2 linked regions of the Bradyrhizobium sp. WD16 genome follow. Each later gene encodes a partner of the first gene's protein in a complex. Links are inferred from orthologs where the notes say so. Each region holds a gene or a part of one and is shown on either strand. Other genes may lie near its edges. The genes, in order: eno and DB459_RS22965.

Region 1 (3,278 bases):
GCTGGCGCGGGCCGCGGTGGCGGTCGGGGTGGCGGGGGTCTTCATCGAGACCCATCCGGACCCCGATCACGCCCCGTCCGACGGGCCGAACATGGTGCCGCTCAAGGAGTTCGAGGCCCTGGTGGCGCGGCTCCAGGCCTTCGACCGGCTGTCGAAGAATCTCGGCTAGGCGCCGCCGCTCAGCCGCGGCCGCGATAGGCCGCGACGCCCTGGTCGGGCAGCCACAGGTTCTTGGGCGCGCGGCCGGTCTGCCAGAACACGTCGATGGGAATGCCGCCGCGCGGATACCAGTAGCCGCCGATGCGCAGGAAGCGCGGCTCGAGTTCGCGGACGAGGCGCTTGCCGATCGAGACGGTGCAGTCCTCGTGGAAGGCGCCATGGTTGCGGAAGCTCGCCAGATAGAGCTTGAGCGACTTCGATTCCACCAGCCAGTCGCCGGCGACGTAATCGATCACCAGGTGAGCGAAATCCGGCTGGCCGGTGATCGGGCACAGGGCGGTGAATTCCGGCGCGGTGAAGCGGATCAGGTAATCGTCGCCCCGGTGGGGGTTGGGAACGCGGTCGAGCGTCGCCGTCTCCGGCGAGGCGGGCAGCGGCACGGGCTGGCCGAGCTGCAGGGCGGGGGCTTTTGATTTCGGTCGTCTGGCCATGGGGGTCTCCATCATCCCTGATAGCCAATCCCGCCGCTGCGGTCATCGCCGCCGGGGCATTTTTTGCATGGTAACGAGCCGGTGGTCAGGCGGCATGGGCGGCCTTTTCCGGCCGGCGGTGTTCCTGTAGAAGCGGCCGCAATCCGCCCAAAGCAGAGAAGGAAGCCCCCATGACCGCCATCGTCGACATCATCGGCCGCGAAATCCTCGACAGCCGTGGCAATCCCACCGTGGAAGTCGATGTTGTGCTGGAGGACGGCTCGCGCGGCCGTGCCGCGGTGCCGTCGGGAGCATCCACCGGCGCCCATGAGGCGGTGGAACTGCGCGACGGCGACAAGGCGCGCTATTCCGGCAAGGGGGTCCGCAAGGCCGTGGACGCCGTCAACGGCGAGATCTTCGAGGCCATCGGCGGCATGGATGCCGAGCGCCAGGTGCAGATCGACGAGGCCCTGATCGCCCTCGACGGCACGCCCAACAAGAGCCGCCTCGGCGCCAATGCCATTCTCGGCGTGTCGCTTGCGGTCGCCAAGGCCGCGGCTGAGGCCGCCGACCTGCCGCTGTATCGTTACGTCGGCGGCACCTCGGCGCGCACCTTGCCGGTGCCGATGATGAACATCATCAACGGCGGCGTGCATGCCGACAACCCGATCGATTTCCAGGAATTCATGATCATGCCGGTGGGCGCGGCGAATTTCGCCGACGCGCTGCGCTGCGGGGCGGAGATCTTCCACACCCTCAAGGCCGAGCTGAAAAAGGCCGGACACAACACCAATGTCGGCGACGAGGGCGGTTTCGCCCCGAACCTGCCGTCAGCCGACGCGGCGCTGGAATTCGTCATGGGGGCGATCGCCAAGGCCGGCTACAAGGCGGGCGGCGACGTCATGCTGGCGCTCGATTGCGCTTCCACCGAATTCTTCAAGGACGGCAAATACGTCTATGGCGGCGAGAACAAGACCCGCAACCGTTCCGAGCAGGCGAAGTATCTCGCCGACCTCGTTGCCCGCTATCCGATCGTCTCGATCGAGGACGGCATGGCGGAAGACGACATGGAAGGCTGGAAGGAACTGACCGACCTGATCGGCAGCAAGTGCCAGCTGGTCGGCGACGACCTGTTCGTCACCAATGTCACGCGGCTGGCGGACGGTATCAAGAACGGCCGCGCCAACTCGATCCTCGTCAAGGTCAACCAGATCGGCTCGCTGACCGAGACCCTGGCCGCGGTGGAGATGGCCTTCAAGGCCGGTTACACCGCCGTGATGTCGCACCGCTCCGGCGAGACCGAGGATGCCACCATCGCCGATCTCGCGGTCGCCACCAATTGCGGGCAGATCAAGACCGGTTCGCTGGCGCGCTCCGACCGCACCGCCAAGTACAACCAGCTCCTGCGCATCGAGCAGGATCTGGGGGCCCAGGCCCGCTATCCCGGGCTTTCCGCGGTCAAGAGCGCCGGGGCGCGCGGCGCCTGAACGGTGGGTTCCATCGCGGGTTCCTTGCTGCGGGCGAAAGGTTGTGCTGCTATGAAGCCTCGCCCGCCGGCAGCAGCGCCCAGCTCGTGGTGATTCACCCTTGAGCTGTTGGACTGTCCCGGCGTGGTGCGACAGGTCTTTGCACTGCACACGCTTTCAGTGGCCGCGCCGAGCGGCCATGCTGACGGGGAGCCACCGGTGGACCAGACCACGTACCCCTCTATCGGGGATCGCGCTGCCGCGACCGCCGCGCTGATCGCGCACGTCGTCAATTCCGTCGATCAGGCGAGGGCGGTGGCGGCGCCGTTCTTCCATCTCGAGTTCGACCGCGTCTTTCCCGACGCGGTCTATGATACGATGCTGCTGGCGATGCCGGAGTCGTCCGATTACCGGCCGATGCACGGCCGCAGCCGTAGCAACGATCTCGCCGACGGCACCCATACCCGCGTCAAGATCGATCTGTTTCCGGAATACATCCGCCACCTGCCGGCGCCCAAGCTCGCGGTCTGGCGCATGGTCGGCGATGCCTTGTGTTCGGAGCCGCTCAAGAACGCCTTCCGGCGCAAGCTCGAGCCCGGGCTGCGCAAGCGCTTCGGCGAGGACTTCGCCGCCGTCGGGATGTATCCGATCCCGATCCTGACCCGCGACATCCCCGGCTATCGCATCGCGCCGCATACCGACACCCACTGGAAGGGCATTACCGTCCAGTTCTATCTGCCGGCGGACGACGCCAACACCGACATCGGCACCATCATGCACGAGGTCCGGCCCGACGGCTCGAAACCGAAGGCCGCGAAGATGCGGTTCGGCCGCAATTCGGGGTATGCCTTCGCGGTGGGGGACGACACCTGGCATTCCGCCGACCCGGTGCACGATCGTGTCAGGACCCGCGACAGCATCCTCCTGACCTATTTCGTCGATGCCGGGCCGCTGCGGGTCCTTCGTAACCGCGGCAAGCGTCTCGGTAATTTCGTCCTCAACGAAATCCGCCGCCGGATTTGATGTGCTTTTAAGCCGGCATTAACCGCGCCCTCGCATCGTGGGGCATGGTCTCCCGCACGCGATTCAAAGCCATTCTGACCGGCCTGGCGCTCTACGCCATGGCCGCGGCGCTGATCGCCTATTTCGGCGTCAATGCCTATACGGGCAAGTATGGCCTGAC
Region 2 (3,892 bases), 480 kb from region 1 along the record:
CGCCGGTCATTCGGACCACCTAGATCCTATCCTTTAGGTCCGGATGTCTTGCGTGCCTTTCCGCAGCCCGCCTTGGTCAGCGCAGTGCGCGACCGCCGCGGGCTCGGTTCAAGCCCGAGCGGCCGCCCGGCCCGGATGGACACCTCAATGGTCGACATCCTCCAGGGTTCCGGGGTCGCACCTCTCAACCGGAGCCGCTTCAGCCGGTCACGATGCCGCGAGGCATGGTTGCGAAGGCCGGTTGTGTGGCCGGCGAGCGCCTCCTGCGCTGCACCGATCCGCCAGCGACGAATAAAGGCGGCTGTCCTGCCGCACCGCATAGAACGGGCCGACGCTTGATGCGCCAGACTCAATTGCCAATCTCAGCCGCCGCGAAGTCGCCGACGCGCGCCATCATGGCGCATCGGCTGTTCGCCCGACCTGAGCGGGCAAAGCGCATCGAGAGCTCCTTCGGCCTTCCCCTCACCCCCGAATCAGGTGGACCGTCACCCAACCCCGCCGCGCGCCTTGCGCCGGCCGACAGACGGGCGTTCCGCCGCCGAGAGTTTTCCAATGCCAAACAAGATGTTGATCGATGCCACCCATCCGGAAGAAACCCGGGTCGTGGTGGTCCGCGGCAATCGCGTTGAAGAGTTTGATTTCGAGTCAGCCCAGCGCAAGCAGCTCCGCGGTAATATCTACCTCGCTAAAGTCACCAGGGTCGAACCCTCGCTGCAGGCCGCCTTCGTCGAATACGGCGGCAACCGGCACGGCTTCCTGGCCTTCAGCGAAATCCATCCCGATTACTATCAGATCCCGGTTGCCGACCGGCAGGCGCTGATCGAGGCCGAGGAGCGCGCCCACCGCGAGGCTGAGGAAGAATCCGAGCACCGCGATCGTCGCCGTCGGTCGCGCCATCGCGGCGCGCGCCGCCGCGGCCATGGCGAACGGGTGCGCAGCGAAATCGTCGAAGGTGGCGCCGAGGCGCCGGCCGCCGCATTCGAGGGCGAGGCCCAGGCCGTCGCCGAGGCAAGCCATGGCGAAGCGCCCTATGGCGAGGCTGGACACGCCGAAGCGCAGCACAATGATGCAGAACTTGGCGAAGCGCGTCGTGCCGATGCCCGCCATGACGACGACGGCCGCGAGCTGATCCACGACGATCACGCTCACGATGACGACGTGCCGCCGGTGGTCGCCCGCGGTTTCGACCGGCCTGACGTCGTCGCCGCGAGCGGGGAAGCCGCCGACGAGTATCACGACGACGAAACCCACGGCGGCGAGTTCGGGGCAGCCGACGATCGCGATGGCGGCCACACCGAGGACGATCACGGGCACCCTGACGACCATGAGCACCATGGTGAGCCTCATGCCGTCGAATTCGCTGCCGACACCGGCGAAGCGGTCGAGGCCGGGGCCGACGACGACGAGGATGACGACGAGGACGACGAAGAGGAGACCGAAGACGAAGCGGTCGAATCCGTCGGCGGCGACGACGCCCTCGAGGAGGTTCCCGAGCGTGCCTTCCGGCCTCGCCGCCAGTACAAGATCCAGGAAGTCATCAAGCGCCGCCAGGTGATGCTGGTGCAGGTCGTCAAGGAAGAGCGCGGCAACAAGGGCGCGGCGCTGACCACCTACCTGTCGCTCGCCGGCCGTTACGCGGTGCTGATGCCCAACACCGCCCGCGGCGGCGGCATCAGCCGCAAGATCACCTCGGCCCAGGACCGCACCCGTCTCAAGGAGGTCGTGCAGGATCTCGACGTGCCCGAGGGCATGGGCATCATCCTGCGCACCGCCGGCGCCTCGCGCACCAAGCAGGAGATCAAGCGCGACTTCGAATACCTGATCCGGATGTGGGAGACGGTGCGCGACCTCACGCTGCAGTCGCAGGCGCCCACCCTGGTCTACGAGGAAGGCTCGCTGATCAAGCGCTCGTTGCGCGACCTCTACAACAAGGAGATCGACGAGATCCTGGTCGCCGGCGAGGACGGCTACCACGAAGCCCGCGATTTCATGAAAATGCTGATGCCGACGCATACCCGCGCGGTGAAGCTCTATCGCGACCAGCAGCCGCTGTTCTCGCGCATGGGCGTCGAGAGCCAGCTCGACGCGATGTTCTCGCCGACGGTGCAGCTGCGCTCGGGCGGCTATATCGTCATCAACCAGACCGAGGCGCTGGTCTCGATCGACGTCAACTCTGGACGCTCGACCCGCGAGCATCACATCGAGGACACGGCGCTCAAGACCAATCTCGAGGCGGCGGAAGAAGTCGCGCGGCAACTACGGCTGCGCGACCTCGCCGGGCTGATCGTCATCGATTTCATCGACATGGACGAGAAGCGCAACAACCGCTCGGTCGAGCGCAAGCTCAGCGAGTGCCTGCGCCATGACCGCGCCCGCATCCAGGTCGGCCGGATCTCGCATTTCGGCCTGCTGGAGATGTCGCGCCAACGCATCCGCGCCAGCGTGCTCGAGAGCTCGACCGAGCCCTGCCCGCATTGCGGCGGAACCGGTCACGTCCGCTCGGTCGCCTCGGTGGCGCTGCAGCTGCTGCGCGGCCTCGAAGAAGTGCTGATGAAGGGCGCGACCCACAATCTCGTCGTGCGGACCCGCACCGAGGTCGCGCTCTACGTCCTCAACCACAAGCGCGGTCATCTGCGCGATCTCGAGAACAGCTTCAAGGTCACGCTGTCGATCCTCGCCGACCCGACCGTCAACGGCCAGCAGTCCTATGTGATTGACCGTGGCGAACAGGTCCACACGCTGGAAGCGGCCAAGGCGCTGCTCGCCGCCCAGGCGGCAGCGGCGCCGCCTGCGCTGATCGAGCCGCCCGATGAAGACGAGTTCGGCGACTTCGAGGGCGAACTCGAGAGCGAGGACACCGAGGAAGCCGCCGAGGGCGCTCCCGCCGAGGAATCGGGCGAGGCTGGCGAAGGCGGCCGTCGCCGCCGGCGGCGGCGACGGCGTCGCGGTCGTAGCGGGGAAGCCCGCGAGGGCGCTCCCGGTTCCGAGGAGCAGCTCGAAAGCCCGGCGATCGTCCCGTCCGACGATGCCGAGCCGAGCGAGACCTCCGAGGTCGATGAAGGCGAAGGCGCCGAAGACGAGTCCGAGGAGCGTGAAGGTCAGGAGCAGGTCGAAGCTGGTGGTGAGCGCCGTCCGCGCCGCCGTGGACGCCGCGGTGGCCGGCGCCGCCGGGGCGGTCAAGACGGTGCCGAAGGGCAAGAGCATGAGGGCTCGGCGGCAGCCATTTCCGACGAGCTCCACGTCTCGCCGCCGGACGTCGCAGAGGCCGTCGCCGATCTGAACGGCGCCGCGCCGGTTGAAGCGCCGCAGGCGCCCGCCGCGCCGGAAACCGACAGCGGTGACGGCGACACCACCAAGCCCCGCCGCGGCTCGACGATTCGTGAGAAGGTGAGCTTCTTCACGGCCGAGCCGCAGGGCGACGCCGCGCTGCCGCCCGCCGAAGCCCCGGCCCCCGCGGCCGAAGCCGCTCCGTCGCCGGAGAGCGCCCCGGCTCAGCACATCGCTCCCGCGCCACAGGCGCCGGCGCCGCAGCCGGCCGAATCTGCCGCGCCGCGCAAGGCCGGCTGGTGGTCGCGTCGCTTCGGCGGCGGCAACTGAAGACGACGAGGTCGGCGGGGGAGCCCTCGCGCCGGACGGATCGAGTTGCGAGCCCTTGAAAAAAAAACGCCCGGCCGATCGGCCGGGCGTTTTCGTCTGGGGTCGACGTGCCGGCGGCTCAGCCGGTGGTGATCGCCGTCTCGACGTCGGACGGATCGACGGTCCGGTTGAGCGCGGCATTGAGCTTGTCGCGATCGAGCTCGCCCTCCCACCACGAGACGAACACCGCGGCAACGCCGTTGCCGGTGATGTTGGTCAGCGCGCGGCATTCGCTCATGAACTTGTCGATCGAGAA

Evidence for each region.
Region 2: the proteins of eno (region 1) and DB459_RS22965 are in contact, whole or in part, in a solved structure (PDB 2FYM), measured with the Escherichia coli proteins. The link is inferred for Bradyrhizobium sp. WD16 from one-to-one orthologs.

What each region holds. Positions count from the first base shown.
Region 1 is NZ_CP028908.1:4,497,808-4,501,085, forward strand. What follows is about bases 1-2,968. They hold eno (phosphopyruvate hydratase), read left to right. Parts: upstream 1-820; coding sequence 821-2,116; downstream 2,117-2,968. Other genes in these bases: kdsA (3-deoxy-8-phosphooctulonate synthase), read left to right, coding at 1-169; queF (preQ(1) synthase), read right to left, coding at 180-665; DB459_RS20915 (hypothetical protein), read left to right, coding at 2,315-2,968. Outside these bases: more of DB459_RS20915, read left to right, coding at 2,969-3,118; DB459_RS20920 (septum formation initiator family protein), read left to right, coding at 3,163-3,278. UniProt on the Escherichia coli protein: Catalyzes the reversible conversion of 2-phosphoglycerate (2-PG) into phosphoenolpyruvate (PEP). It is essential for the degradation of carbohydrates via glycolysis.
Region 2 is NZ_CP028908.1:4,981,613-4,985,504, forward strand. Bases 216-3,797 are described here. They hold DB459_RS22965 (Rne/Rng family ribonuclease), read left to right. Parts: upstream 216-552; coding sequence 553-3,597; downstream 3,598-3,797. Other genes in these bases: dctA (C4-dicarboxylate transporter DctA), read right to left, coding at 3,716-3,797. Also shown: more of dctA, read right to left, coding at 3,798-3,892. UniProt on the Escherichia coli protein: Endoribonuclease that plays a central role in RNA processing and decay. Required for the maturation of 5S and 16S rRNAs and the majority of tRNAs. Also involved in the degradation of most mRNAs.